Regions from separate parts of the Pedococcus ginsenosidimutans genome, predicted to be linked through region 1. Evidence: predicted binding sites of a transcription regulator. Region 1 holds the regulator's gene; the other holds the start of a gene.
What was found. Region 1 encodes LexA, which represses DNA repair genes until DNA is damaged. Its sites were predicted from a motif close to TCGAACANNTGTTCGA; they were not measured.
Positions count from the first base shown of each region.

Region 2: a site for LexA is predicted at 5,814-5,829, ahead of ABEA42_RS18105 (alpha-ketoglutarate-dependent dioxygenase AlkB). Genes of this name have one in related genera too.

Region 1 covers NZ_BAABLO010000004.1:398,635-413,650, reverse strand. Annotated here, with positions in the region: gene leuS (leucine--tRNA ligase) at 1-2,673, shown strand, start outside; gene ABEA42_RS06660 (DegV family protein) at 2,683-3,534, shown strand; gene plsY (glycerol-3-phosphate 1-O-acyltransferase PlsY) at 3,543-4,175, shown strand; gene ABEA42_RS06650 (helix-hairpin-helix domain-containing protein) at 4,692-5,459, shown strand; gene ABEA42_RS06645 (ComEC/Rec2 family competence protein) at 5,534-7,888, shown strand; gene ABEA42_RS06640 (LysR family transcriptional regulator) at 7,978-8,907, opposite strand; gene ABEA42_RS06635 (DUF6318 family protein) at 9,236-9,718, shown strand; gene ABEA42_RS06630 (hypothetical protein) at 10,123-10,641, shown strand; gene ABEA42_RS06625 (NAD-dependent protein deacetylase) at 10,718-11,593, shown strand; gene ABEA42_RS06620 (class I SAM-dependent methyltransferase) at 11,574-12,161, opposite strand; gene ABEA42_RS06615 (GNAT family N-acetyltransferase) at 12,180-12,689, shown strand; gene ABEA42_RS06610 (DUF4259 domain-containing protein) at 12,862-13,275, shown strand; gene lexA (transcriptional repressor LexA) at 13,323-14,048, opposite strand; gene ABEA42_RS06600 (LysM peptidoglycan-binding domain-containing protein) at 14,309-14,707, shown strand; gene ABEA42_RS06595 (CHAP domain-containing protein) at 14,746-15,016, opposite strand, start outside.
Region 2 covers NZ_BAABLO010000013.1:249,892-264,907, reverse strand. Annotated here, with positions in the region: gene ABEA42_RS18135 (Fur family transcriptional regulator) at 1-333, shown strand, start outside; gene ABEA42_RS18130 (isoprenyl transferase) at 335-1,117, opposite strand; gene recO (DNA repair protein RecO) at 1,114-1,953, opposite strand; gene ABEA42_RS18120 (diadenosine tetraphosphate hydrolase) at 2,015-2,503, shown strand; gene ABEA42_RS18115 (glycosyltransferase family protein) at 2,460-4,010, opposite strand; gene ABEA42_RS18110 (glycosyltransferase family protein) at 3,967-5,745, opposite strand; gene ABEA42_RS18105 (alpha-ketoglutarate-dependent dioxygenase AlkB) at 5,850-6,479, shown strand; gene ABEA42_RS18100 (hypothetical protein) at 6,640-7,059, shown strand; gene leuA (2-isopropylmalate synthase) at 7,132-8,871, opposite strand; gene ABEA42_RS18090 (hypothetical protein) at 9,088-9,549, opposite strand; gene ABEA42_RS18085 (MFS transporter) at 9,632-10,891, opposite strand; gene ABEA42_RS18080 (ArsR/SmtB family transcription factor) at 10,888-11,481, opposite strand; gene ABEA42_RS18075 (GNAT family N-acetyltransferase) at 11,597-12,493, shown strand; gene ABEA42_RS18070 (efflux RND transporter permease subunit) at 12,495-15,016, opposite strand, start outside.

The sequences.
Region 1 (15,016 bases):
ACCGATGTGTTCGCGCGCTACCACCGCATGACCGGTAAGAACGTCCTGCACTGCCTGGGCTACGACGCCTTCGGCCTGCCCGCCGAGCAGTACGCGGTGCAGACCGGCCAGCACCCGCGCAAGACCACCGAGGCCAACATGGTCGTCATGAAGCGCCAGCTGCGCAGGCTGGGGCTCGGCCACGACGACCGCCGCACCATCGCGACGATCGACCCCGACTACTACACCTGGACGCAGTGGATCTTCACGCAGATCTTCAACGCCTGGTACGACCCCGAGGCCGTGCGCCCCGACGGGGGAGTGGGGCGCGCCCGGCCGATCGAGGAGCTGGTGCAGCAGTTCGCCGCCGGTGAGCGCCCGGTGCCCGGCGGTGCCGACTGGGCCTCGCTGAGCGCTGCCGAGCAGTCCGCCGTCCTCGACGACTTCCGCCTGGCCTACACCTCCGAGGCCCCGGTCAACTGGGCGCCCGGCCTGGGCACCGTGCTGTCCAACGAGGAGGTCACCAACGACGGGCGGTCCGAGCGCGGCAACTTCCCGGTCTTCAAGACCAACCTGCGCCAGTGGATGATGCGGATCACCGCCTACGCCGACCGCCTCGCCGACGACCTGGACCGCGTGGACTGGCCCGACAAGGTCAAGGCCATGCAGCGCAACTGGATCGGTCGCAGCCAGGGCGCGCGGGTCGCGTTCCCGGTGGTGGGCCACGACGCCTCCATCGAGGTCTTCACGACGCGTCCCGACACGCTGTTCGGCGCGACCTTCATGGTCCTGGCGCCCGAGCACCCGCTCGTGGACACCCTGGTGCCGACCGGTGGCTGGCCCGAGGGCACCACCCCGGCCTGGACGGGCGGCGAGGCGTCACCGCAGGCTGCCGTCGCGGCATACCGCCTGGCGGCCTCGCGCAAGAGCGAGCTCGAGCGGCAGACCGAGGGCAAGGACAAGACCGGTGTCTTCACCGGTGCGTTCGCCACCAACCCGGTCACCGGCACGCAGGTGCCCGTCTTCGTCGCCGACTACGTGCTCATGGGCTACGGCACCGGGGCGATCATGGCCGTGCCGGCGCAGGATGAGCGCGACTGGGACTTCGCGGCGAAGTACGAGCTGCCGGTGGTCCGGACGGTGCAGCCGTCCGAGGGCCACCCGGAGGACCAGGCGTTCACCGGCGAGGGCGCTGCGATCAACTCCTCCAACGACGAGGTGTCGCTCGACGGCCTCCCCGTCGCCGAGGCCAAGGCGACGATCATCGAGTGGCTGTCGGCCAAGGGGTTCGGCGAGGGCACGGTCAGCTACAAGCTGCGCGACTGGCTGTTCAGCCGGCAGCGCTACTGGGGCGAGCCGTTCCCGATCGTCTTCGACGAGGACGGCGTCGCCCACGCGGTCCCGGACTCGATGCTGCCGGTCGAGCTCCCGGACGTCCCTGACTACTCTCCCAAGACCTTCGACCCCGACGACTCCTCCTCGCAGCCCGAGCCGCCGCTCGGCCGGGTGCAGGAGTGGGTCGACGTCGAGCTCGACCTCGGCGACGGTCGCGGCGTGCGCAAGTTCCGCCGTGAGACCAACACCATGCCCAACTGGGCGGGGTCGTGCTGGTACTACCTGCGCTACCTCGACCCCGCCAACCACGACGCGTTCGTCGACCCGGGCAACGAGGCGTACTGGATGGGGCCGCAGGCCACGCCGGTCGCCGGCGCGCCGGAGGGGGCCAAGGACCCCGGTGGCGTCGACCTCTACATCGGCGGCGTCGAGCACGCGGTCCTGCACCTGCTCTACGCCCGCTTCTGGCACAAGGTCCTGCACGACCTGGGCCACCTCAGCAGCGAGGAGCCCTTCCGGAAGTACTTCTCGCAGGGCTACATCCAGGCGCCCGCCTTCCGGGACCACCGCGGCCAGCCCGTCGAGGCGTCCGAGGTCGTCGAGGTCGCGGACCCCGCCGGCGGCGAGCCGACCTACACGTGGCAGGGCCAGCCGGTCACCCGTGAGTTCGGCAAGATCGGCAAGTCGCTGAAGAACGTCGTCAGCCCGGACGAGATGTGCGAGCAGTACGGCGCCGACACCCTGCGCGTCTACGAGATGTCGATGGGGCCGCTCGAGCTGAGCAAGCCCTGGGAGACGCGGGCCGTCGTCGGAGCGCAGCGGTTCCTGCAGCGGTTGTGGCGCAACGTCGTCGACGAGGAGACCGGTGAGGTGCGGGTCGTCGAGGCGCCCCTGGACGACGCGACGGCCAGGGCGCTGCACAAGACGATCGATGCCGTGTCGCGGGACTTCCCGACGTTGGGGTTCAACACCGCGATCGCGCGGTTGATCGAGCTCAACAACGCGCTCACCAAGCTCGACGCCGTACCCCGCGAGGCCGCCGAGAAGCTCGTCGTCATGGTCGCGCCGCTCGCCCCGCACATCGCCGAGGAGCTGTGGTCCCGGCTCGGCCACGACGAGACGATCACCTACGCGCCGTTCCCCGTCGCCGACCCGGCGCTGCTCGTCGAGGACACCGTGACGTGCGTCGTGCAGGTCAAGGGCAAGGTCCGCGACCGCCTCGAGGTGCCTGCCGAAATCAGCGAGGACGCGCTGCGCGAGCAGGTGCTGGCGCTGCCGAAGGTCCAGGCGGCCACGGAGGGCGGGATCCGAACCGTCATCGTGCGTGCCCCGAAGCTCGTCAACGTGGTGCCTCTGTAGCCTGCGATGGTGAACGTCGCCATCGTCACCGACTCCACGGCCTACCTGCCGCAGTCCTTCGTGGCCGACCACGGCATCCAGGTGGTGCCGTTGCACGTCGTGATCGGCGGCACGGAGTTCAGCGAAGGGGTCGACGTCTCGACCGCCGAGGTGGCGGTGGCGTTGCGGTCCTTCCGGCCGGTGTCGACGTCGCGACCCTCGCCGCAGGCCTTCCTCGAGGCCTACGAGAAGGCTGCCGCGGCGCAGGCCGACGCGATCGTGTCGGTCCACATCTCGGCCGACATGTCCTCCACCGTGGAGTCTGCCCACCTCGCCGCCCAGCAGTCGCCGGTGCCCGTGACGGTCGTCGACTCGCGTTCGCTGGGTATGGCGATGGGTTACGGAGTGGTGTCCGGCGCCGAAGCCGCTGCAAAGGGTGCCTCGGCGGAAGACGTTGCAGGAGTAGTGCTCTCGCGCTCGGTCGGATCCAAGGTGGTCTTCTACGTCGACACGTTGGAGCACCTGCGACGGGGTGGCCGGATCGGCTCGGCCTCAGCCTTCCTCGGGTCCGCCCTGGCCATCAAGCCGATCCTCGAGCTCGCCGACGGCCACATCCGGCCCCTGGAGAAGGTGCGCACCTCCGCACGCGCGCTGGCCAGGCTGGAGGAGATCGCCGTCACCGCCGCGGAGGGTATGGAGCACGGGGTGGACATCGCCGTCCACCACCTCGACTCGGCCACCCGCGCCGAGGACCTCGCCGCCCGGCTGCGCGAACGCGTACCCACCGCCCACGAGGTGGTGGTCGTCGAGCTCGGGGCCGTGGTCGGTGCCCACGTCGGGCCGGGGACCCTCGCCGTCGCCGTGTCGCCCCGGACAGCCTGAGGTCCGGGATGGGCGCCGGGCACGAGTCGTTCTGGGAGCTGGCCGAGGTGCCCGTGGCGTCGGCTGTCGCGTTCGTGGTGGGAGCGGTCAACCCGGCCACCATCCTGGCAAGGATCCTCGGCAAGGACCTGCGCCACGCAGGTTCGGGCAACCCCGGTGCCACGAACGCCGGACGCGTCCTCGGCCCCCGCTGGGGTGTCGTCGTCGGGGTGCTCGACGTCCTCAAGGGCCTGCTGCCGGTGGTCCTCGCGCAGCACCTGTTCGGCACCGTCACGGCGCTCTTCGTGGGGCTGGCGGTGGTGCTGGGCCACATCTGGTCGCCGTTCCTCAAGGGCCAGGGCGGCAAGGGTGTGGCCACCTCGCTCGGCGCGATCCTCGCGGTGGAGCCGTGGTTCGCGCTCGTGATGGTCGTGGTCTTCGTGCTGCTGGTCTGGCGGCTGCGGTGGGTCGCCGGGGCGTCGGTGTCGGCGTGCCTGCTGCTGCTCGTCCTGGGGCTGCTCTCGTGGTTCCGGTGGCTGCCCGTCGGGTCACGTGACACCGGTGCGTGGTGCGTCGTCGTGGCGCTGCTCGTGATCTACCGCCACCGGCGCAACATCGAGCTCTGGATCTCGGCTCGGCGCGGGAGCTCCTCGACGGCCTGAGGCCGGGGTGGTCGTCTCCTGCTCGACCGGCGCATCTGCCCGGGTTCGACCGGCGCTTCTCCACGGGTTCGGCGGGCGCTTCCCCACGGGTTGGTCGGGCTGCGTACGTCGCCTTCGCCCGTCCACAGGCACGGCGGCCAGGGAGGCCCGTCCACAGCTGCCCACGGTGGCGTCGATCCCGGCGTCGCCCCTTCCTAGCGTGCCCGTATGCCGTTGCGTCGCCGCCCGCCCGAGCCCTCACCCCGCGTCCGCGCCCTGCTCGAGGGTCCCGGTCCGACGGTGCGAACGCCGCATGCACCGCGCACGGGGGCCGAGGCCCTGCCGTCCGCGCCTGCAGGGAGAGCGGGTGCGCTGGACACCGACGTCGTCCCCTGGCAACCCGCGCGGGAGTGGATCGAGGGTGCGGACGCGGTCGCCACGCCGGCTCCCGCTGCTCGGGGCGACGCACCGGTCCTGCGACCGGGGAGCGGCTCCGGTGACGGTCCCCGCACGCGGTCCGGCCGCCACCGTCGGCCGGTGCCGCCCGGTCCGAGGCTGCTGACCCTGCCGTCGTCGCTGGTCGGTGCCCGTCTCGGCGGCCCCCGCGCCGCTGTCGTGGGACTGCTCGTGGTGGTGGTCGTGGCAGCGGCCGGCTTCGGCGTCCGCGTCGCGTGGGCGCGCGCTGCGAGCGCGCCGCACGTGGTGGCTCCAGCGCAGTCGGGCTCCGCCCTGGTCAGCCACTCGTCCGGCGGCTCGACGTTCGCGTCGTCCTCGACCGACTCGGGAGGGGGCGGGCCGCCGGTGGGCGCCGGGGCAGTGCCGACGGGTGGCGTCACGGTGCACGTGGTGGGCCAGGTCAAGAGCCCCGGCGTCTTCCGGCTGCCGGCGGGTGCCCGCGTCGCGGACGCGGTGGCCAAGGCCGGTGGCGCGCTCAAGGGGGCCGACCTGGCGTCGGTCAACCTCGCCCGCGTCCTTGCTGACGGCGAGCAGGTCCGCATACCGAGGCCGGGTGAGGCGGTCACCCCGCAGGGCGCCGCCGGTGGAGGCGTCCCCAGCTCGGGAGGGTCCGGCCCTGCGGGCGGTCCCGGTGCCGCCGGGGGAGTGGGCGCCGGCGGCAAGCTCGACCTCAACACCGCCACCGCCGCGCAGCTCGAGGAGCTCCCCGGGGTGGGCCCTGTCCTGGCGCAGCGCATCGTCGACTGGCGCACGGAGCACGGGCGCTTTGCCTCCGTCGACGAGCTCGGTGAGGTGAGCGGCATCGGGGAGAAGATCTTCGCCGAGCTCCAGCCGAAGGTGAGCGTCTGATGTCCCGCGGCACTCCTGTGCCCGTCGTCTCATCGAGCCGGGCCGACAGCGATCCGACCAGCCGCGGGTCCGCCGTGCTCGACCTGCGACTGCTGGTCCCTGCGCTCGTCGCGTGGGCAGTGTCAGCTGCCAGCCTCGCCCTGGAACCGCTGGTCCTGGTGGTCCTCGCCACGGTCGCCCTGGTCCAGACGGTCGTCGCGGTCGCGGCCGGACGCGGTACCCGCAGTGGTCCGGCCGCACCGCGCGACCTGCGCGTCGTCGTGGCCCTGTCCGCCGGCACGGTGGCCCTGGTCCTGCTGGCGACGGCGGGTCACCGGGCCGTGCGCCAGGCGGGGCCGATCGAGGAGCTGGCCCGTGGCCATGCGGTGGTCACCCTCCGCGGCATCGTCGCGAGCGACCCGGTGGTGCTCACCCAGGCGGGGCGCGACGGGGTCACCGTGCGCTTCCGCATGGACGTGCGTCGTGTGGTGGGCCGAGGCGCCGCCTCCACGGTGTCCGCCCCTGTCCTGGTCGTCGGAGACGAGCGGTGGCGGACCGTAGCGTGGCGGTCAGGGATCGAGGTGCGCGGAAAGCTGGTCGTGGCGGAGGCCGGTGATGACGTCGTGGCCGTGGTCCGTCCCTCGGGCGAGCCGGTCACGACGTCGCGCCCGGGTTGGGTGGCCCGCGGCGCCGAACACCTCCGGGCAGGTCTGCGCGCGGCGGCCTCGCCCCTGCCCGCAGACGCGCGAGGCCTCCTGCCGGCGCTGGTGATCGGTGACACGAGCCGGACCCCTACCGAGCTCAACGACGCGATGCTGGCCACGGGGATGACACATCTGGCTGCTGTCTCGGGGAGCAACGTGGCGATCATCCTCGCGTTCGCCCTCGGCGGGGCGGCCCTGCTCGGCGTCCGACGGCGGTGGCGCCCCGTCGTGGCAGTCGTGGTGCTGGCCGGCTTCGTGGTGCTCGCACGCCCGGAGCCGAGTGTCGTCAGGGCGGCGACGATGGGAGCGATCGGCCTCATCGGACTCAGCAGGTCTCGGCGGGCTGCGGGCATCCCCGTGCTGTCTGCGGCGGTCGTCGTGCTCCTGGTCGTCGACCCGTGGCTGAGCCGGTCGTTCGGCTTCGCGCTGTCGACCCTCGCGACGCTGGGGCTGCTGTTGTTCACGCGCACGTGGGGTGAAGCCATCGGCCGCCGGCTACCCGCCAGGATCCGGTCGTGGGGCCCTGCCCTTGCCATACCCGTTGCGGCGCAGGCGATGTGCGCACCCGTGGTCGTCCTCCTGCAGGGGAGCGTCTCCGTGGTCGGGGTGCTGGCGAACCTCCTGGCAGCACCGATGGTGGCGCCGGCGACGGTGTCGGGTGTCGCGGCCGCCGTGGTGGCGCCGGTGTGGCCGTGGGGTGCGACGGCCCTGTGCTGGGTGGGGGCGTTGCCGGCGCTCGGGATCGCGTGGGTTGCGCGCTCCTGCGCCACGCTCCCGGGAGGCACGATGCCCTGGCCCGACGGGGCGCCGGGTGCGCTCCTGCTCACCGCCATCACGGTGTTCGTCATCACCTCCGGCCGGTGGTGGGCGCACCGCGTACGGGTGCGGCCGGTGGCCTCCCTGTGCGCCTGTCTGCTCGTCGTTGCTGCGGCGGCGCCCACGTCCTCCGCGACGTGGCCGGCTCCCGGGTGGCGGTTCGTGGCCTGCGACGTCGGGCAGGGCGATGGGCTGGTGCTCGCGACCCGACCCGGTCACGGGGTGCTCGTCGACGCCGGGCCCGACCCGTCCGCCATCAACGCGTGCCTGCGCCGGCTCCACGTCGGCGTCCTCGACTCGGTCGTCCTGACCCACCTGCACGCCGACCACGTCGACGGCCTCCCCGGTGCCCTCTCCGGGCGGGAGGTCCGTGAGGTGCTGACCACGCCGGTGCACGAACCCGACTACCAGTGGCAGGAGGTGCAGGGCTGGACGAAGGCTCGCGGCGTACCTGTCCGGGAGGTCTCCGCGGGCGACCACCTGGCCTGGCCCGGCGTCACGGCGGACGTCTGGTGGCCGCAGCGGCGCATCTCCAGCGGGTCGGTCCCCAACAACGCCAGCGTGGTCATGGCCGTGCGTTCGGGGCCGGTCGACCTGCTGCTGCTCGGCGACGTGGAGCACGAGGCGGCGCACGCGGTGCTGCTGGAGCTGCGGCGCGACCCGGAGATGCGTGCGGAGGCCGGCCGGTTCGACGTGGTCAAGGTCGCCCACCACGGGTCAGGCAACCTCGACGAGGACCTGCTCGCGGAGGTGGCCGCACCAGTGGCAGTGATCAGCGTCGGCAAGGACAACGACTACGGGCACCCCTCACCGAAGGCGCTGGAGGTGTTGCGCCGCAACAGGTATGCCGTGTTCCGCACCGACCAGCGCGGAGACGTGGCGGTCGTCGCGCAGGACCAGGACGTGGGTGTGACGTGGCGCCGGCGGTGAGCTTCGTCGAGCAGAGGCGGGCTGTCGGCCGAACGGTCAGGCGAACTGCTGGCCTCGGACCAGTGGCAGCGGGCGCACCGGCGTCGTGCTCAGTTGCTGGCGAGCACCCGGGGCGTGGCCTTTGCCGCCTCGCAGAGGGCCTCGATGGTGGCCTGCACCGCAGGCACCCTCTGGAGGTCGGCCGTCGTGACGACGCTGATGGTGCGGCGGGAGGCGGGCGTCATGGGGAGGGTGACGACGTCGTGGTGGTGGGCCGTGCGGAGGATGAGGTCCGGGATGAGCGCCACACCGAGACCCTCGGCGACCAGGCCGAGCACGGCGACGTAGTCCTCGGTCTCGAAGCCCACGTGCGGGGAGAAGCCCTCGTTGGCGCACATCTGCAGCAGGTGCCCTCGACAGCGAGGACAGCCGGCGATCCAGTTCTCCTGCGCGAGCGCGGAGAGCTCGAGGCTCTCCCGGTCGGCGAGCGGGTGGGAGCGCGGGAGGGCGAGGCGCACTTCGTCATCGAGGAGCTTGTGCGTCACGAAGAGGTCCATGTCCTCCTCGCCGCGCCCCACGTCGGTGCCCTCGTAGGCGAAGGCGACCGCGAGGTCGCACTCACCAGCCTTGAGTGCAGCCAGCGACTCGGGCGGCTCGGCCTCGGTGAAGGTGACCTGCACGTCGGGGAAGCGCTGCTTGACCAGGGCGAGCGCGCGGGGGACGAGCGTCGCGGAGCTCGAGGGAAACGCCATCAGCCGCACGCGCCCGGCGCGCAAACCCGCGATCGCGGCGACCTCCTCCTCGGCTGCGTCGAGCGCGGAGAGGACCGCCACCGCGTGGCGCGCGAGGACCTGGCCGGCCTCGGTGAGGCGGACGTTACGGCCCACGCGCTCGACGAGGACGGTGCCGGTGCGCTGCTCGAGCCGCCGCACCATCTGCGAGATCGCAGGCTGCGAGTAGCCCAAGGACAAGGCCGCGCCGGTGAAGCTCCCCTCGTCGGAGATCGCCTTCATCACGCGGAGGCCAGCAGCGTCGATCATGGTCCAAAGCATAACCGCTGGTTATCGGTAGGCCTAGATGTTGTCTCAACGGTGATGAGTCGCGTGGCGTCCGAGCACGCGTCTCGGCTGGCCGGGGGTGGCTGTCTGTGGATGACGAATGCCCGCAAATGCGGGTATTCCGTAGAATCGGTACCGTCGTCGTGCTCAGGGACGGGCTGTGCCGGTGAGAGCAAGGGGGATACACATGCGTGGGGGAGCTGGACTCTCGAAGGCCGTCGTGGCGGCTGCGGGGGTAGTGGCGTTGGGGCTGGTTGCCGGGTGCAGCGGGGGAGACGAGGCACCACCCGACGGTTCAGGGACGACGAGCGTGGGGAGCGCCACGCCGTCTTCATCCTCGTCGACGCCGACTCAGTCGACGACGTCCACTGCTGCACCGGAGGTGCAGGTACCCGCCGCAGCGACCAAGCGCACAGCCGCCGGAGCCGAAGCCTTCGCGAAGTACTACTGGACTCAGGTAGGTCAGTCGCTGGTGGCGGTGGACTCATCACGAATTCGATCTCTCTCCACAGACTCGTGTGCCGACTGCAGGGGATTGTTCGAAGTGGTTCAGACCATGCGCACTAAGGGAGAACGTGCCGAGCGCTCATCGTTCGACATCAAGCTCGTGACCTGGGTGTCTGGCAACGCGGCCGCGCAGGTCGTGGAAGTTGCTGGCAAGGAGAGGCCTGTTCGCGTCCTAAATGGGAACGGCGACGTCCTACGTACTTCAAAGTCCGGAGTCTTTACCTGGTCTACAAGTGTCGTCTGGCAGGAAAACCGCTGGCTCGTCGATAGCTTCAAGGGGTTGTGATGTCGCTGATGAGACCCGTGATCTCGGCGACCCTCCTCGTTTCGTGTATCTGGCTTGGTTCCCCGGCGCCATCCTCCGCTGCCGGCTACGCATGCGGTACTGGGCTTCTGGGAGGTCAGATGTCGAACGCGGCTGCGGCGGCAACTGCGAAGACGTGCCCGTCTGGAAGACCGAAGTCGAAAGAGGTCGTCGCCAAGCCGGCTAGCCGAAGTGAGGCGCCACGAGTCGAGTACCGAATCGTTCCGGCTTGTGCGCCGAAGCGGATCTCCGACACTGTTGGAGGCCAGGCCACCAACTGCTCGTACGCCATGACGGCATGCTCCTACCGCACTCCGCCGTCCGACGAGATCCTGTTCTGGGTTCAGAGCCGCCGAGCCGGTGGAGAGTGGACGACGATCCGCACGATGTGTGGGCTCGACAATGCGCCACCGGGGGTGCCCGCACCGGCCGTGCCGACGATGGGCCAGATCCAGACGGCCTTCAAGCAGCTGCCGTTCTCCAAGCCGCGGGTGTCCATCCAGCCGGCCGACAACGTGACCCTGGTGAACCTGCCCACCTACTACCGCGCCACCTGGCCTGACGACAACGGACTCCAGCCGGGGGAGGTCAGCCAGCCGGTCAAGCTCTTGTCGTGGTCGGTCGAGTTCAAGATCGCGCCACGCTCCTACACGTTCCGCTACGGCGACGGCAGTTCGAGCGGTGCGGTGACCGACGCTGGCGGCGTCTACCCCGACGGCGCCATCAAGCACACGTATGCCAAGGCGCAGCGCGCTGCCCAGGTGTCGGTCGACTCCCAGCTCACCGGCCAGTACCGCGTCAACGGTGGCGAGTGGGTCGACATCAACACCGTCGCCGACCTGCAGGACGAGCCGGTCACCACGCTGGAGGTGCAGGAGGCCAAGGCGCGCCTGGTGAGCCACTGACAGGAGCCCGGCGCCGCCGGGGTCGGCTCGCCGAGCCACCCTCGCAGCCCCCACGTAACCTGTGGGGGTGACCGACGTGACGCAGGCGCATCCAGCGCAGGGCGGCTACCACCTCGACGGAGCCAGCAGCCCGGCAGCGCTGGCGGCGGTGGCGGACCTCCTCGAACGCCGCCGCGTGCTGACGCTCACCGGTGCCGGCATCTCCACCGAGTCCGGCATCCCGGACTACCGCGGCCCTGACGGCAAGCGACGCGTGACGCCCATGCAGTACTCGGAGTTCGTCGGCTCCTCACAGGCTCGCCAGCGCTACTGGGCGCGCAGCTACGTCGGCTGGCAACGGTTCAACCTCGCTCGGCCCAACGCCGGGCACGAGGCCGTCGCCGAGCTCCAACGAGCCGGACGTCTGGGCGCGGTCATCACGCAGAACGTCGACGGCCTCCACCAGGCGGCCGGCGCCACCGACGTCACCGAGCTGCACGGCGCCCTGGCCCGAGTCGTCTGCCTGACGTGCGGCGACCTCTCCAGCCGCTGGGACCTCGACGAGCGGATGCGGGCCACCAACCCCTCGTTCGAGGTGACCAGCAACGAGATCCGACCCGACGGCGACATCGCCCTCAACGAGCTCGACGTCGCCGACTTCATCGTCCCGCGCTGTCTCGTCTGCCGGCAGGACACCCTCAAGCCCGATGTCGTCTTCTTCGGTGAGTCGGTGCCGAAACCGTTGGTGGAGCACTGTTTTCGACTCACTGAAGAAGCCGAGGTGCTCTTGGTGCTCGGGTCGAGCCTGAAGGTGATGAGCGGCTACCGCTTCGTCCGACGGGCGGCGGCGCGGGGGATACCCGTCGTCATCATCACCCGCGGAGCCACGCGCGGCGACGCCGAAGCGACCATCCAGCTCGACGCCCCGCTCGGCCCGACCCTCACCGACCTCGTCAGGCTGCTGGCCGCCTAGCGACGAGCACGGCATCGATCGCGTCGCCGCCCTCGGTGTGCCGCACCAGCTCCTCGCATCGCTCGACCTGCAGGCCCTCTGACGCGGCGCGCAGCTCGTCGAGGGTGTGGAGCAGCGCCGGGTCCTGGGGACCGCCCACGCCGTCAGTGAGGTTGCGCAACGCGTGACCGACGACGACCAGGGCGCCACCCGGTGCGAGCCAGCGCCGGCACCGCCCGAGCACGTCCTCGGGCAGGTGGAGGTAGGCGACCAGCACCAGGTCGTAGAGGACGCCCGGCGACGGTTGCCACGAACGCGCGTCGGCGACCGCCCAGTCGACTGCGAGCCCGCGTCGGGTCGCCTCGGACTCACCCTTGCCGAGACCCACCGCCGAGAAGTCGACCGCCGTCACGCGCCAGCCCAGCGACGCGAGCCAGAGGGCGTGCCGGCCCTCGCCGGCGCCGAGGTCCAGCGCCCGCCCCGGTGGCAAGGGCGAGACGATGCGCTCGACCTCGGCGTTGGGTCCGGAGCTCCAGACCCGGTCGCTGGCTGCATACCGCTCGTCCCACATGCGCTGCCGGTCGGTCATCCCCCTAGCATCGCCGATATGAGCCCGGCCGCCACCGCGATCACCGTCCGCGATGCCGTCGCCGCCGACGTCCCGTCCATGGCGTCGATCTACGACGAGCAGGCCCGCACCTCGGTGGCGACGTTCGACACCGAGCCACGTGGGGCGGCATACCTCGGGGAGAAGGTCGCGGGCGCCGCCGGGAGCGACATCGTCCTCGTGGCCGTGGATGGGGACGAGCTGCTCGGGTACGCCTTCTCCGGACCGTTCCGCCCACGGCCCGCCTACGACGGCACCAAGGAGGTCTCGGTCTACCTCGCGGAGGGCGCGAGGGGGCGTGGCATCGCCACGCAGCTGTACTCCGCGTTGCTCGGCAGGCTCGACGCGCTCCCTGACGTGCACACCCAGGTCGCGGTCATCGCCCTGCCCAACGACGCGAGCGTCTCCCTGCACCGTCGGCACGGGTTCGAGCAGGTGGGCGTGCTGCGCGAGGTGGGGCACAAGTTCGGCCGCTACGTCGACACCGCCTGGTACCAGCGCCTGGGGTAGCCTGCCCCGGCCGGAGGCGAACGAAGGTCCATGGCCACCTCAGCCGAACGACCACTGGCGTTTCGTGGCAGCCCTTGGCACTCTCGGTGACGAGGGGACCGGCACCAGCCGGCCCCAGCGAGAGGACACACCGCTCAAGGACCAGTGCGAGCCGAGGCACAGGGAGGCCGGTATGGGAGCTGCCGGAACGGGACCGTTCGAGAACGACGACGCGTTGGACTTCCTCGACACGCTCGAGGAGGCAGGGCCCGACGAGCGCCGCGCCCACGTGGAGCGGGCCATGGCTCGTGTGATCCGCTCGGACGGCTACATCGAGGCGCCGGAGATGGCCGAGGCCATCGCTGCCGCCGTGGTGGTCGCCGCGTGCGACGACCCCGAGAGCGTCGCGCGCGAGCGCCACGTACCCCGCTGGGTCGAGGAGGAGCCGCTCGAGGTCGACGAGCGCCTCGAGGACCTGGCCACCTCGGCGCTGCACCGGGCCCTGCGCCCGGACGACAACGAGTGGTGGGAGCTCTGGGACGAGGCCCGCGCCACGGACGACATCACCCAGCGCCTGAGCAGGTACCTCGAGACGCTGGGCGACTGACGCTGCCCGTTGGCGCAGGCATCTGACGCAGGTGACCGGCGTGAGGCTCAGACCCGGCGCAGCACCGCCGTGACCTTGCCCAGGATCGTGGCGTGGTCGCCGTCGATGGGCTCGAACGCCTCGTTGTGCGGCATCAGCCACACCTTGCCGTCCTTGCGCTTGAACGTCTTGACGGTGGCCTCGTTGTCGAGCATGGCGGCCACGATGTCGCCGTTGTCGGCGGTGGGCTGCTGGCGCACGACGACCCAGTCGCCGTCGCAGATCGCCGCGTCGATCATCGACTCACCGACGACCTGCAGGAGGAACAGCTGGCCCTCCCCGACGATCTGGCGGGGGAGCGGGAACACGTCCTCGACGGTCTCCTCGGCGAGGATCGGCACACCGGCGGCGATGCGACCCAGGACCGGGACGTAGGAGGCCTCCGGGCGCTGGTCGCCGACCCCGGTCTCGTCGTAGACGGCCGTCTCGTCGTCGGCGCTGGCCCCGCCGCGGTAGCCGCGCATGTCGGCGGGGGAGTCGGGGGAGACGACCTCGATGGCGCGGGGCCGGTTGGGGTCGCGCCGCAGGAACCCCTTGCGCTCCAGGGTGGACAGCTGGTGCGCCACCGAGCTGGGCGAGGTGAGCCCGACGGCCTCGCCGATCTCGCGCAGGCTCGGCGGGTAGCCGCGACGGTCCACCGAGTTGCGGATCACCTCGAGGACCCGGCGCTGGCGGACGGTGAGCCCGTCGCCGTGGTCGCGGTCGGGGAGCTCCTTGACGTTGTCCTCGCTCATGCCGGTTCCTCGTTTCCGCAGGTCAGGTGCCGTGAGCCGGGGTCTTGGAAGAGGTCCGGCGACGGTGGTACGGGTGCGTTGTCAGTGGCCTCTGATGTGCTTGAGGCATGAACACAGCGTATGGCGTTCGAACGCCTGTGCCAAACATGTGTTCGACGCGTGTCTTGCCGCATTCGAACACGCGTGCTAGAAATCAGTCCAGAGGTAGTTCGCACATCCGTTCGAACCGCCACCAGACATTGACCACCACGGAGGACCAGATGAGTGCAGCAGTCGCTTGGGACGTCACCCCCGCACCTTTGCGGATGCCGGTGCGACCGACCCGCCCGCAGCTCGTCTCCGTGCCCACGGGTGACGACGTCGTCATCCGCCCCGCGGCGCCGCTGCGCCTCACGCGGGCCGGGCGGCTGGCAGTCACCATCACGGTGCTGGTGGCCGCAGTGGTGCTCGCGATCAGCCTGCTCTCCGGCGGCGCGTCGGCCGCGGTGATCGACCACGCGACGACCGTGCAGTCGGGCCAGACGCTGTCCGAGGTCGCCGCGGCGCAGCTGCCGCAGCTCCCGCTGGCGGACGCCGTCGCCCGCATCCAGGTCGCCAACGACCTGGCCGGCTCCGACGTCCACGCCGGTCAGACGCTGCTCATCCCCGCAGTCGGCTGACCCGGGCCGGCTGACCCAGCTGCTGACCCAGTTGCAGCTCAGAGGACCAGCTTGTCCTTGATGTGGGTCCAGTAGAGCGGGCTCGACGTACCCGCCTTGTCGACGGCGACCTGGTCCACGAGGGTCGTGGGTTGCGGGGTCCCGCCGACCTGGTCCCACGAGTAGACGTAGTGGGCGACGCCGCCCTTCATCAGGTAGACCTTCTTGGTCGTGTAGCCGCGGACGTAGGACCCGTCCACCGGGCGGTACGACAGGTGGTTGTAGCGGGTCGCGCTGCCTGCCTTGTCGATCGCGTACTGGTCGACGGTC
Region 2 (15,016 bases), on a different contig from region 1:
GGCACCGGCGAGTTCCGCTCGGCCCAGGAGCTGCACGCGCTCCTGCGGGCCGGCGGCGACAAGGTCGGCCTCGCCACCGTCTACCGCAACCTGCAGTCCATGGCCGCCGACGGCGAGATCGACATGCTGCGCACCGACGACGGGGAGGCCGTCTACCGCGCCTGCTCGACAGGTCACCACCACCACTTGGTGTGCCGCGACTGCGGCCGCACGGTCGAGGTCGAGGGCCCCACCGTCGAGGCGTGGGCGACCAGGGTCAGCGCCGAGCACGGCTTCACCGACGTCCACCACACGCTGGAGATCTTCGGCACCTGCGCCGACTGCTCCCGCTGACTCAGCCCGTCGAGAGGTCCACCGCGCCGCCGTAGCGGCGGTCGCGCTCGGCGTACTCCTGGATCGCCTGCCACAGGTGGCGGCGGTCGTAGTCGGGCCACAGGGTGTCCTGGAAGACCATCTCGGCGTACGCGCTCTGCCACAGCAGGAAGTTGCTCGTGCGCTGCTCCCCCGAGCTGCGCACGAAGAGGTCGACGTCGGGCATGTCCGGCTCGGGCAGGTGGCGGGCGATGGTCTTCTCGTCGATCGACCCGGGCCTGAGCGTGCCCCGCTGCACCTGCTCGGCGATCCGCTGCACGGCATCGGCGATCTCGGCGCGACCGCCGTAGTTGACGCAGAAGTAGAGGGTCAGCCCCGTGTTGTCCTTGGTCAGCTCCTGGGCGGTCTCGAGCTCCTTGATCACCGAGCCCCACAGCCGCGGGCGCCGCCCCACCCAGCGCATCCGCACGCCCCACTCGTGGAGCTGGTCGCGGCGGCGGCGGATCACGTCACGGTTGAACCCCATGAGGAAGCGCACCTCGTCGGGGCTGCGCTTCCAGTTCTCGGTCGAGAACGCGTAGGCCGACAGGTGGCTCACACCGATGTCGATGGCGCCGGCGACGACGTCGAGCAGCGCCGCCTCCCCCGCCTCGTGTCCCTTGGTGCGCGGCAGTCCTCGCTGGTTGGCCCAGCGGCCGTTGCCGTCCATGACCATCGCGACGTGGCGCGGCACCAGCTCCCCCGGGAGCGCGGGGGGCTGGGCGCCGCTCGGGTGCGGGAAGGGCTTCGGGTAGGCAGCGCTCACGCCTGGGCCGCCTGCGCCGCGGCGTGCGCCTGGTCGACCTTCTCCACCGCGGCGAGCGGCACGGCCGACCAGGTCACGCGGGAGTCCACCTGGGTCTGGGCGTCGGGGTCTCGTCGGTCCACGAGGCGCAACGATCGCACACCGCGCTCGAGGTGCCACTGCAGGAAGGCGCTGGCCAGGGTGCTGCCCTCGCGCCGGTGCCGCCCTGTCGAGGCGTCGGCGACCGACCAGTCGCCGGCGAGCAGTGCGGCCAGCAGGGACAGCGTCTCCGGGGCCGGCGCGGCCGAGCCGGGCGGGCGGCACACGGGGCACACGGTGCCACCGGCGGCGAGGTTGAAGGCGCGGTGCGGTCCGTGGGCACCGCAGCGGGCGCAGTCGTGGAAGCTCGGCGCCCACCCGGCGACGGCCAGGGCCCGCAGCAGGTAGGCGTCCAGGACGAGGCCCGGGTCGTGCAGGCCCTCGGACATCGACCGCAGCGCCCCCTGGAGCAGGAGGTACTGCTGGACGTTCGGCTCGCGCTCCTCGGTGAGCCGGTCGGCCGTCTCGAGCATGGCCGCCGCAGCCGTGTAGGTCGTGTAGTCGCGGGCGAGGACGTCACCCCAGGAGGCGAGCGACTCCGCCTGCGTGACGGTGTCGAGCGTGCGTCCCTCGTAGCACTGCACGTCGACCCACATGGCCGGCTCGAGGCGAGCGCCGAACCGGCTCTTCGTGCGCCGTACGCCCTTGCCCACCACGCGCACCTTGCCCAGCCCCCGCGTGAGCAGGGTGACGATGCGGTCGGCCTCGCCCAGCTTCTGGGTGCGCAGGACGATGCCTTCGTCGCGGTACAGGGGCATGCGGCCATTGTCCCCCACGGCAGCAGCGACGCCGGGAGGCCGTGCCGCAGGGTGTCCGGCCATGACCGACTGGCGGCAGGACCGGGTGGGCGCCGCCCTCCGGGGCGACAACCCGACGGTGCTGCGGCGGCTGGGCGCGGGGTTCGCGGTGGTCGGCGACGTGCAGTTCCTGCCGGGGTACTGCGTGCTCGTCACCGACACCCCGGGCGTCGACCGGCTCACCGACCTGCCGCGCCCGCGACGGGTCGACTTCCTGGCCGACCTGGAGCTGCTCGGCGAGGCGGTGGAGACCGTGTGCGCAAGGCGGGACCCGGCGTTCCGGCGCATCAACCTGGAGATCCAGGGCAACCACGACGCGTTCCTCCACGCCCACGTCTGGCCGCGCTACGACTGGGAGGGCCGCGACCACACGTGGCGCCCGGTGGCGCTGCACCCCATCGAACGGTGGCGTGACCCGGCCCCCGACACGGTGCTCGGACCGCAGCACGATGACCTACGGGCCGAGCTCACAGCCGAGCTCGACCGGCTGTGCGTGGCCGCAGGCCGCTGAGCGCCAGCCGGGCCGGCCCGAGCAGGCCCGAGCGCCCGACCGGGACCACCGACGCCGCGAGCGCCACGAACAGCGGCGCGTAGACCAGCAGGTAGCGCGAGCGCCCCTGGAAGACCAGCGTGAACAGGACGATCGCCGCGACCGACGCCACGACCAGCGCCACGTCGCGCCGGTAGGGGCGCACCACCAGCCCCAGTCCTGCGGTGAGCAGCACCACGAGCCACAACCCCTGCGTGAGCCCGGCCCGGACGGCGTAGTGGGACCCCAGCGGGTGGCTCCACGAGACGACCCAGGACGTCAGGGGCCCGTGCCTCGGCACCGGCGTCGAGGCGTCCGACCCCTCACCCCATGCCCAGAACATGCCGTCGCCGAGGTTCCAGGTCAGCTTGTTGGCCGCGAACGTGGCGTAGCCCGAGGGTCCGAGCTCGTGCAGGCGCTGGTCCAGCGCGTTGTCGGACCAGCTCGCCAGCTGGGCGGGGTCGAGGTGGACGGTGCTGGCGACCATCTGCGCGTTGTACGCGCCGTAGCGGACCGTGTTGCCGTACGTCGGGGTCATGCCCATGGCGATCCACCACGACAACGGGGGCGTCCTGCTGGTGTCGACGCGGGCGAGCTCGAGCCCCGACGCCTCGGACAGGCCCGTCTTCACCCCGGACGACACCCCGAGGAACGCACCGGCCGACACGAGCAGGACCACGCCTACGGCTGCGGCGCGACGTGGCTGGCGCACCAAGCTCACGAGGACGACGGCACCGAGGGCCAGGGCGCCCGCCATCGTCGCCACCGGGGTCGTCTTGAGGACGTACCCGACCGTGAGGGCGGCGATCGCCGCGACGCCCAGGGCCACGGTGGCGACCCTGGAGGAACGGGACGCGGCCGTGAGGGCGAGGGCGGTGGCCAGGATGGGCCACGGCAGCGTCACGATGTCGGTGTAGGGCACCGTCACCCACGGGGACAGCGCAATCAGGGCGATGCCCGCGACCTGCGCGGCGAGGCCCGCCAGGACGCCGCGGAGCCGGCGCACCACCACGTAGGTGCTCTGCAGCGACACCCCCACGCACAGGGCGTTGATGACGGCGAAGACGGTCCGCTGGTCCCACCCGAGCATCCCGTGCAGCTCGAAGCTCATCCGGGACACGGCGGCGAACGGCACCTGGTTGGAGTAGCGCGAGAGGTAGCGGTAGTAGAAGAGCGGGGCCGGTCCCTGCGCCAGGCGGCTGCCCAGGTTGGACATGGCCTTGGCGTCCCAGCCCACCGGGTAGACGAGGTTGAGGGCGACCACGAGGCAGGCGGCGGTACCCAGCAGGGTGACGACCACCGAGGCCCAGCCCGCCCTCCGCCCGAGCCAGCGCACGGCCCGGGAGGTCACGAGTCGGCGGCGCACCGCGACCAGCACCAGCCAGAGTGCGGCGAAACCGCCGAACCCGGCCCACACCCAGGCGTGGTCGTAGGGGATGTTGGGCTCACGGGGCACGAACAGCGCCACGACCACGGCCGCCAGGAGCACTGCGCCAAGGACCCTGAAGACGCCTGTCCCCACCGCTCCCTCGAACTGGTTCGGTGCGCGCACGGACATCGCCTCCTCCCTCGACCCTTGGAGCGTAGGCCCCTGACCTGAGGAAATGGAAAGAGCGGTGCCACGGAACGGCCGGGCGGCCGACCGGCACGACGGCGCCGGCCAGCGCGATGAACACGGGGGCGTAGACGAACAGGTAGCGGGAGCGCCCCTGGAGGACCAGGGTGAAGACGATGATCCCGACGGCCGAGACGACCAGCAGCGCCACGTCGCGGCGGTAGGGCCGCACGAGCAGGCCTGCGCCGGCGGCCAGCAGCACGACGAGCCACAACCCCTGGGTCAGCCCGGCCCGCACGCCGTAGTGGTCGCCTGCGGGGTGGTCCCACGACACCACCCACGCCGTGAGCGGTCCGTGTCGCGGCACCACGCTCGCACCATCCAGCCCCTCCCCCCAGGCCCAGAACATCCCGTCGCCGAGGTTCCACGCCACCTTGTCCGCGGCGAACTGCGCGTACCCGCCGGGCCCGAGGGCGCCCAGCCGGTGGTCCAGCGTCTCGCGGGAGTAGCGGTCGATCTGGGGCCCGTCCATCGACGCGATGGCGGTCACCATGGTCGGGTCGTACGCGCCGTAGCGGGGTAGCCCGCTCGGTGCCCTCCTCGTCAGGCCCATGGCCAGCCACCACGAGAGCGGCGGGGTCAGGCTCGTGTCGACCCGCGCGAGGTCGAGACCCGTGGAGTCGGACAGCGCCACCCGGAGGCCGGACGAGAGCCCGAGGAAGGCACCCGTCGACACCAGCAGCACGAGAGCAGCGGTCGCCGCCCTGCGACGGTCACGAAGCCGGCTGAGCAGCACCAGGACGCCCAGCGCGAGCAGTCCGGCGACGGTCGCCACCGGTGTGGTCTTGACGACGTACCCGAACGAGAGGACGGCAACCGCGACGACCCCCAGCGTCACCGCGGCCACGCGGGAGGGACGGGTCGCTGCCACCAGCAGCAGCGCCGTGGCCGCGATCGGGACCGGCAGGGTCACGACGTCGGTGTACGGGACGGCGACCCACGGCGAGACGGCCAGGAGTGCCAGCCCCGCCACCTGCGCCGCCAGGGCGGCCAACGCGCCGCGAACCCGGCGGACGACCACGAACACGCTCTGCAGCGTGACCCCCACACAGACGGCGTTGAGCACGGCGAAGACCGTCGTCTCCTGCCACCCCAGGGCACGACCGAGCTGGAAGGACGTCTTGGTGAGCGCGGCGAACGGCACCTGGTTCGGGTAGCGCGACAGGTAGCGGTAGTAGTAGTCCGGGACGGTGCCGCCGGTGCCAGTGCCGGCGCCGGTGCCGGTGCCGCCGGCGCCCTGGTCGAGACGGCTGCCGAGGTCCACCAGCACCCTGGCGTCCCAGCCGAACCGGTAGCCGAGGTTGAGGGCGACGACGAGAGCGGCTGCCATACCCAGCCCGGTCAACGCCCAGGCGACCACACCGGACCGACGGGCCACCCAGCGGACGACACGCGACCTCCCGAAACGGCGCCACGCCACGACCGCGACGAGCCAGGCCGTCCCCCACGCGACGAAACCCACCCACACCCACGTGCGGTCGTAGGCAAGGTTCGGCTCCCGGGGGAACAGCAGGGCCACGACGACGACAGCGACCAGCACCGCGCCCAGGGCCCGGAACACCCCGGTACCCACAGCCCGCTCCGCCTTGTTCGACGCCCACCCCAGCATCGGCAGCTCCCTCGCCCCCGACAGTAGGCCCCCGACCTGAGCGGAGGGGAAGAACCACCTCGCACCACTAGAACAGGTGTTCGAACATGGGTTATCCTCGCCGCATGGGCATGGCACTCCAGGGCTCGCTCCTCGACACCGCCGACGAGATCGAGCTGCACGGTCTCGACCACCGGCTGACCCGCACGCAGCTGGGACGCGGTGCCTGGGTCGACTACCGGCCGGGCTGGCTGACCGGGGCGGAGCAGCTCTTCGACGCGCTCCACCACGAGGTCCCCTGGTACGCCGAGAAGCGTGAGATGTACGAACGCGTGGTCGACGTCCCGCGGTTGCTCAAGTTCTACGGCGAGGGCGAGGCACTCCCCCACCCCGTCCTCCACGACGCCCGCGAGCAGCTGAGCCGCTGGTATGCCGCCGAGCTCGGCGAGCCCTTCGTCACCGCCGGGATGTGCCTCTACCGGGACGGCCGCGACTCGGTGGCCTGGCACGGCGACCGGATCGGGAGGTCGAAGAACCTGGACACCATGGTGGCCATCCTGTCGGTGGGCTCGGCACGCCCCCTGATGCTGAGGCCGAGGGGTGGTGGCGAGTCGATCGGCTTCTCCCTCGGGCACGGTGACCTCGTCGTCATGGGTGGTTCGTGCCAGCGCACCTGGGACCACTGCATCCCCAAGTCGACCGCGGCGGTCGGGCCGCGCATCTCGATCCAGTTCCGCCCCCGCGGGGTCCGCTGACTGCGTGTCGCGTCGCCTCGCAGGTGGTCTCCGGGGTGGGCGACGCGACGCCCCCGCCGGCACCGGTGATCACCTCGCCGGCACAGGACCAGGTCGTCAGGAGCACCAGCGTGACGATCCGGGGCACCGCCGTCCCCGGGCTCGAGCTCAGCGTCCGCGGGTGGGAGTCCGGCGAACCACTGTGCACCGCGCAGTCGGTCGTCGCAGCAGCCGACAGACCTGGTCGTGCAGCCTGGACCCGCGCATCCTCGACTTCGCCAAGGGCAAGCGGACCGAGTTCCACGTGACGACCTGGGCCTACGACGAGGTGGGCAACCGCGCCGTCACGCCCATGCGGGCATTCGTCCTCGACCTGAGGACGGCCGCAGCGCCCGAGCCTGCACCGTCCCCCAGCCGCCCCGCCTCCGCGGTCCCGGCGTCGGTGGGGTCCGCGGCGCCGGCCGGGACACCGGCTGCGGCACCCGAGCTGGCCAACACGGGTTCGTCCACCGCCCCCGGGGTGGCGCTCGCGCTGCTGCTCATCGCAGTCGGTGTCGGCCTCACCAGCGCCTCCCGGAGGCTCCTCCCGACCGAGGGGTGACGTGGGTGGGCGGACCCGTCAGCGGCCCGCCCACCGGGTCAGGCCCGCCCACCCGGTCGGGCCTGACCCGGGTCAGGCCTGGTCGCGCAGTGCGCGGTTGACCGCGGACAGCACCGCCGTCAGCGACGCCTTGACGATCGAGCTGTGCAGGCCGACGCCCCACAGGACCCGGTCGCCCACGGCGCACTCGACGTACGCGGCCGCGCGAGCGTCGCCACCGGCCGACAGGGCGTGCTCGGCGTAGTCGAGGACGCGCACGTCGATGCCGAGGGTCGACAGGGCGTCGATGAAGGCCGCGATCGGGCCGTTGCCCGTGCCCTCGACCTGCACCTCGACGCCCTGGTCGAGCATCGTGGCGACGATGCGGTCGGCACCGCCGGCCTGGCTCTCCAGCGCGTGGCTGACCGGCGTGAACCGTCCCCACGCGTTGGCCGCGCCGTCGACGGCGGGCAGGTACTCGTCCTCGAACACGCTCCACAGCTCGGCCGGGCTGACCTCGCCGCCCTCGGAGTCGGTCTTGGCCTGCACGACACCGCTGAACTCGATCTGCAGGCGGCGCGGCAGGTCGAGCTGGTGCTCGGCCTTGAGGATGTAGGCGACACCACCCTTGCCGGACTGGCTGTTGACGCGCACGACGGCCTCGTAGGACCGGCCGACGTCGTGCGGGTCGATGGGCAGGTAGGGCACACCCCAGACGAGCTCGTCGATCGGCTTGCCCGTGGCCGCCACCTGGCGGTCCATGTCCTCGAACCCCTTCTTGATGGCGTCCTGGTGCGAGCCGGAGAAGGCCGTGAACACCAGATCGCCACCCCAGGGGTGCCGCTCGGGCACCGGCAGCTGGTTGCAGTGCTCGACGGTGCGCCGGATCTCGTCGAGGTCGGAGAAGTCGATCTGCGGGTCGATGCCCTGGCTGAACAGGTTCATGCCCAGCGTGACCAGGTCGACGTTGCCCGTGCGCTCCCCGTTGCCGAAGAGGCACCCCTCGATGCGGTCGGCGCCCGCGAGGTAGCCCAGCTCCGCCGCCGCGACCCCGGTGCCGCGGTCGTTGTGCGGGTGCAGCGACACCACGATCGACTCGCGGCGCTCGAGGTGGCGGGTCATCCACTCGATCGAGTCGGCGTAGACGTTGGGGGTCGCCATCTCGACGGTGGCCGGCAGGTTGATGATCATCTTGTGGTCAGGTGTCGGGTCGATGACGTCGATGACCTCGTTGCAGATCCGCACGGCGAACTCGAGCTCGGTGCCGGTGTACGACTCCGGGCTGTACTCGTAGTAGACGACCGTGTCGGGGACCGTCTCCTCGAGCTTGCGGCACAGGCGGGCGCCCTGGACCGCGATGTCGACGATGCCGTCCTGGTCGAGGCCGAACACCACGCGCCGCTGCAGCACCGAGGTCGAGTTGTAGAAGTGGACGATGGCCTGCTTGGCCCCGCGGATCGCGTCGAACGTGCGCTCGATGAGGTGGTCGCGGCACTGCGTCAGCACCTGGATCGTGACGTCGTCGGGGATCATGTCGTCCTCGATGAGCATCCGCACGAAGTCGAAGTCCGTCTGGCTGGCCGAGGGGAAGCCGACCTCGATCTCCTTGTAGCCCATGCGCACCAGCAGCTCGAACATCCGCTTCTTGCGGTCCGGGCTCATGGGGTCGATGAGCGCCTGGTTGCCGTCGCGCAGGTCGACCGCGCACCACCGCGGCGCCTTCTCGAGGACCTTGGTCGGCCAGGTGCGGTCGGGCAGGTCGATGCTGATCTGGTCCTGGAACGGCACGTACTTCGCGACCGGCATGCCCGAGGGCTGCTGCGGGTGGATCATGGTGTCTCGCCTATCGATTCGTTGCTGGTGGCTCTTTCAGAGGCTCAGCCAGGGCAACGCTACTCCGCGACGAGGGGCGGCTGATCGGTCAGGCCCCGCCGCGGCGGCGAAGGAGGAGGCGCTGCATACGCACCCTCGGAGGGTATGCCGCGCTGTCGCCGTACGTCCATCGCACGGGACGCTCCGCCCACGATCCGGACGTAGTGTCCGACCCGGTCACCGTCCGCGCACCAGGTGCACCACGGCGACCAGTGCACCGAGGACCGCGCCCACCATGCCGAGGACGAGGGCGCAGCGCACGACGAGGTCCCAGTCGAAGCCGGCCCCGCCCAGGTCGAACGGGAAGACCTGCCACAGGCGCACCATGGCGGCGAGGCCCACCGCGTTCTGCACCAGGTCGCCGAATGCCCTCAGCCGGAAGTGAAGCAGGACCGCGGACACGACGTTGGACACCAGGCCGACCGCCAGCGAGGCGTTGACCAGGCCGAGCACCAGCCGGGTGTCGGCGGTGAGAAACGGCACGACCTGCCAGCCGGGTGCGACGTTGACCCACCAGAGCAGGGCGGCGTTGACGACGGCGCCGATGACGAAGCCGAGCCTGCGGCCGACGTCCGACCGCCGGGCCGCCGCCCGGGGCCTCCCGGCCGAACGGCTGCCTCGGACCTGTGGCTGGGACACGGTGGACCTCCCCCTCGGTGTGGCGCGGTGCCCCCTCAGGTCACCGCGCCCCGCCCGGCCCCGTTAGGGCCAGAGGTCCGTGTCACGCACCCGGTGAGACGCTCGCGCCGCGGAGGTCGTCGAGGGTGCGGGTGGAGATGACCGGCGACCGCAGCAGCCAGAGCACCGAGAGCGACCCGCCCACCGCGGCCACCACCATGGTCGGGGCGAGGCCGATCCACTCCCCCAGCAGGCCGCCGACGATCGCGCCCGCTGGGCGGATCCCGTAGTTCACGGTCGAGAACGCGCCCGTCACGCGGCTGCGGATGCCGTCCGGGGTCACCGCGGTCATGAGCGCGTTGAGCGGGATGTCGAGGCACATCACGCCGACCGAGGAGAGCAGCTCGACCAGGGCGACCACGCCGGCGCGCGACCAGGTCGGTCCCTGCGCGAGCGGCATGAGGGCGAACGGCGCGGAGAAGAGGACCGCGCCGACCGCGATGGTGCGCCCGAGCCCGATCCTGCGGGACAGCGGCCCGGCGAGGACCGTCCCCGCGAGCCCGCCGCTCGCCCCGATGCCCAGGGCCAGGCCGATGAGCCCCGGCGAGAGGCCGAGCTCGCGGCTGGCGTAGAGGACCACGAGCGCGCCGGCCATGAGGTTGAACAGGTTGATGGTGGTGGCACAGGCGAGCGAGGCCCGCAGGTAGGCGTCACGGAGCACCAGCGCCATGCCGTCCCGCGCCCGGCCGAGCAGGCTGGCACCGCCGCCGTCCGCCACCGGGGGGTCGGCCACCCGCACCCGCCCGATGAGGACCGCGGAGATGGCGAAGGTGACCGCGTCGACGAGCATGGCCATCGGCGCGGTGACCGCCTGGACCAGCCCGCCCGCGACCGCCGGGCCGGCCACGAAGGAGGCCGACCGGGTGCCGCTGAGCAGGCTGTTGGCCTCCACGAACTGGTCGCGGCGCACGAGTGCGACGAAGAAGCTCGGGTACGCCGTCTGGTAGAGCACCTGCCCCAGGCCGGCCACCAGCGCGACCGCGAACAGCTGCACCAGCGTGATGGCGCCGAGCACGTGGGCCACGGGCAGGGTGAGCAGGACCGCGCAGCGCAGCACGTCGGCGAGGACCAGCAGCCGTCGCTTGCGCGGCTGGTGGTCGACCCAGGAGCCGACGAACAGGGACAGCAGGTTGGGCGCCCACACGGCAGCGGTGAGCAGGCCGACGGTCGAGGCGCCGGCGTGCAGGGTGGTCACGGCGATGAGCGGGACGGCGAGCTCGGTGATGCGGTCGCCGAACTGCGAGATCCCCTGCCCCGCCCAGTACGTCGCGAACCTGCGGTCCCGCCACAGCGGCGTTGTCATGCGGGTTCCCCCGTCGGTTTCGGGGCCTCGGGCAGGACGTAGCGCAGCAGGCGCACGGCGCGAGCGCCCGCTTCCGGCCCGTGGGCGGAGCCGGCCCCGCCTCGGACGTACGGCGCGAGGACCTCCTCGATCGCGGCCTCGATCCCGGCCAGCTCGTCGGCCGTCACCACGACCGTGGTGTTGGACAGGCCCGCCGAGCGCCGCCACTCGTCCTCCAGCAGGGGCTCGGCCTCGCGCGCCCAGCGGTCGGGCAAGTCGCGGGCCTGGTCGAACAGGACGCGCGAGAGCAGCATGGCGGCGTCGCCGCCGGCGTCGTCGGTGGGGGTGAACCGGAAGCCGGGGCCCGAGGCCTCCCACCAGCGCTGCCTGCCGTCCGAGCCGACCTCGGCGTCCCTGACTAGGCCGTGCTCGGCGAGGTGCCGCAGGTGCCAGCTCGTGACCGACGGAGTCGCGCCCACCTCTGCCGAGAGCGCGGTCGCGGTGCTGGGGCCGTGGCGCTGGAGTCGGCTGAGGATCGCCAGCCGCGTCGGGTGCGCGAGGGCACGCATGCCCCGTGGCGTGAGCTCGATGTCGCCGTACGGGTTGGTCACGGGTTCACCTCGATGTGAGAGAGGCATTTCGAGAGAACTCTCTCACACACGGGAGCACTCCGACAGACCCGAAAACCTCGTGCGGACCCGCGGGCCCCCCGGCACGATGACCCCCATGGACCTGCCCCCCGACCTCGTGACCCGCCCGTTGGCGATGGCCGACGCCCGCGCCATGTTCGACCTGTTCGCCGCTTCCGAGCGCGCGGACACCGGCGAGGTCGCGATCGAGCCCGAGGACATCGAGAGCGACTGGCAGCGCCCCAGCTTCGACCTGGAGCAGGAGAGCGTCGGCGTGTTCGACGGCGAGACCCTCGTCGCCGCCGCAGAGGTCTACCGCACGCGCCGCGCCGAGGCGACGGTGCACCCCGACCACCGCGGACGTGGCCTCGGCACCTGGCTGGCCCGGTGGGTGGAGGACTGCTCGCGGCTTCGGGGCGGGACGCTGGTCGGCCAAACCGTGCCCGTCGGCAGCGCTGCGGAGCGGCTCTTCCGGTCCCTCGGCTACCGCGAGGGCTGGACGTCGTGGGTGCTCGTCGTCCCCGAGGGCGCGACCATCGAGCCGCAGCCGCTCCCCCACGGCTACACCCTGCGCGACCTGGTCCCCGGGCAGGACGACCACACCGCCCACCAGCTGGTCGAGGACGCGTTCAACGAGTGGCCCGACCGCCAGCCGACCGCCTTCGACGACTGGGCCGCACGCACCGTACGGCGTCCCGGCTTCGAGCCCTGGCAGGTCAGGTTCGCCGTCGACCCCGAGGGCACACCGGTCGGGGTCGCCTACCTGATCGTCACCGAGGGGTGCGGGTACGTCGACCAGCTGGCCGTCCGTGCCGACCAGCGTGGCAAGGGCCTGGCCCGCGCGCTGCTCGCCGACGCGTTCGCGCGGGCCCGCGACCACGGGGCCACCCGCAGCGAGCTGTCGACGGACTCACGGACCGGGGCTCTGCCCCTCTACGAGCACGTCGGGATGGTGGTCAGCAAGACCTTCCAGCACTGGATGACCGACGTCTAGCTCAGGCCGGCCCCCGGACAGTGCCCGCGCCCGCTCCGGACGCATCCGTGGCTCGGTGGAAGCGAAGGTACAGCGACGGGACCACGAAGAGGCTGAGCAAGGTCGAGGTGACCAGTCCCCCGAGGATTACGACCGCCAGGGGATGCTCGATCTCGTGGCCGGGTCGCTGACCGAGCACGACCAGAGGCACCAGGGCCAGACCCGTCGCCAAGGTGGTCATGAGGATGGGCGCGAGCCGTTCACGTGCCCCGCGGAGGACCAGGTCGAGCCCGAACGGCACGCCCTCGACCTCCTCTAGGTGCTGGCAGTGGTTGATGAGCAGGATGCTGTTGCGCGCGGCGATCCCGAAGACCGTGAAGAAGCCCACGAGGGAGCCGATGGAGAGGACACCGCCCGCCGCCCAAGCCGCCAGCACCCCACCGACCAGTGCCATCGGCAAGGTCAGGAAGACGAGCATGGCCAGTCGGCCACTGCGCAGGGAGGTGAGGAGCAGCAGGAGGATGGCGGCGGCGGCCACCAAGGACGACGTCAGCAGCCGGCTCTGGGCGGCCTGCCTCTCCTTGTATTCCCCCAGGACCTCGGCGTGGTAGCCACGGTCGAACGAGACGCCCTTCAGCTTGCCGTTGAGCTCCTTGACGACCGAGCCCAGGTCGCGGCCCTCCACGCTCGCGCCGACGTCGAGACGGCGGGAGTCGCCTTCGCGCTCGATGGCGTTCGGGTTGGGGCGGACGGCCACGGTCGCCACGTCCTTGAGCAGAACCCGCTTGCCGGACGGGGTGTCGATCGGCAGCTGCTCGAGCGACGACACGTTGGACCGCGTCTCCGGCGTGCTCCAGACCACGACGTCGTAGGCGCGACCAGCCCGGAAGATGTCGCCGACCTCCTCGCCGGCCACGATGGTGGCTGCGGCGCGGCGGACGTCGCCCGGCTTGAGTCCGTAGGCGCGAGCCCGGTCGAGGTCGACCTCGACCTCGACCTGGGGAACGTCGAGGGAGATGTCGGTGTGGGCATCCTTGACGCCGTCGATCTGTGAGAGCAGGTCGAGGATCTCGGCGGACTTCTGCCGAAGCACGGTGAGGTCCTCGCCGTACACGCGGATGATGACCGGCTCCTTGCCGCCCGTCAGGACCTCCTCCACGCGCTCGTCGAGGTACGTCTGCACCTCCGCGAACAGGCCGGGGTACTTCGCTGCCACGGCGTCGATCTGGTCACGGACTTCCTTGTAGTCGGCATCGGGCTCCAGGCTGATCCAGTTCTCGCCGAAGTTGACTCCGAAGACCTCCTCGCCGAGCAGCGCCTGCCCGATGTGGGCGCCGAAGCTGCGGACCCCGGGGATCGCGCGGATCTCCTTGCTCACCGCCGTCGTCGTCCGAGCGGTCTCGGTGTCGGACGTGCTCGGCACCCCCACCCAGTGCATCAGGAAGTCGCGTTCCTGGAAGGCCGGGAAGAGGCTTTGGCCGAGTCCCGCGCCCACGCCTATGCCCAGCACCGTCACGAGTGTGGCGGCGGCATAGACCCCACGGGGGCGCCGCACGATGCGGCGGAGCGAGGCGGTGTACCAGCGCTGCAGCCAGCGGACCACCGGTGAGGACCGGCGCTCGATCGGCGTGCGGTGGAGCAGGATCAGGCACAGGGCGGGAGTCAGGGTGAGGGCCACGAGCATGGACGCCGTGATGGCCAGGGTGTACGACACGGCCAACGGCTGGAAGAACGCGCCCGTCAGGCCCGTGAGCAGGAAGATCGGGATCGAGGCGGCGATGATGATGAGCGTGGCGTAGACGATCGGGCTCCGGACCTCCAGTGAGGCCCGCAGGATGACGGACGCGGTCGACTCCGAGCTTCCCTCCAACCGCGAGGCACGCAGCCTCCGGACGATGTTCTCCGCATCGATGATGGCGTCGTCCACGACGGCGCCGAGGGCGATCACCAAGCCGGCCAGCGTCATCGTGTTGATCGTGGCTCCCCGCCAGTCGAGCACCAGGATCGTGATCACGAGGGAGAGCGGGATCGTCAGGAGGCTGATGAGGGCGACCCGCCACTCGAAGAGGAACAACATCAGGATGGCCACGACCAACAGGAAGCCGAGGACCAGCGACTTCGAAAGGTTGGAGATCGCCAGCTTCACGAAGTCGGCCTGCTGGAAGACGTGCGTGTCGAAGGTGACGTCCGGCAGCCCCGGCTGGAGCTCCGCGATGGCCTTCTCCACCCCGTCGGTGAGCTGCAGGGTGTTCGCCCAGGGTAGCTTCTCGACGACCAGCAGGATGCCGGGCTCGGAGTTCACGACGGCATCGCCGATGAGTGGCTGGTGCACCTCCGCGACCACGCCGAGCTCGCCGAGGGTGGTCGCACCGGCCGTGCCCTCGACCGGCACCTTGGCGAGGTCCGCGGGCGTGACGATGGGCAGCACGTTCCTCACGGGCAGGCGCTGGTTCGCGTTCTCCACGATCCCGCCGGTGCCGATGACGCTGCCCGCGGAGAAGCGCAGCAACCCGGAGTCCAAGGACGCCGAGGTCGTCTCCATGA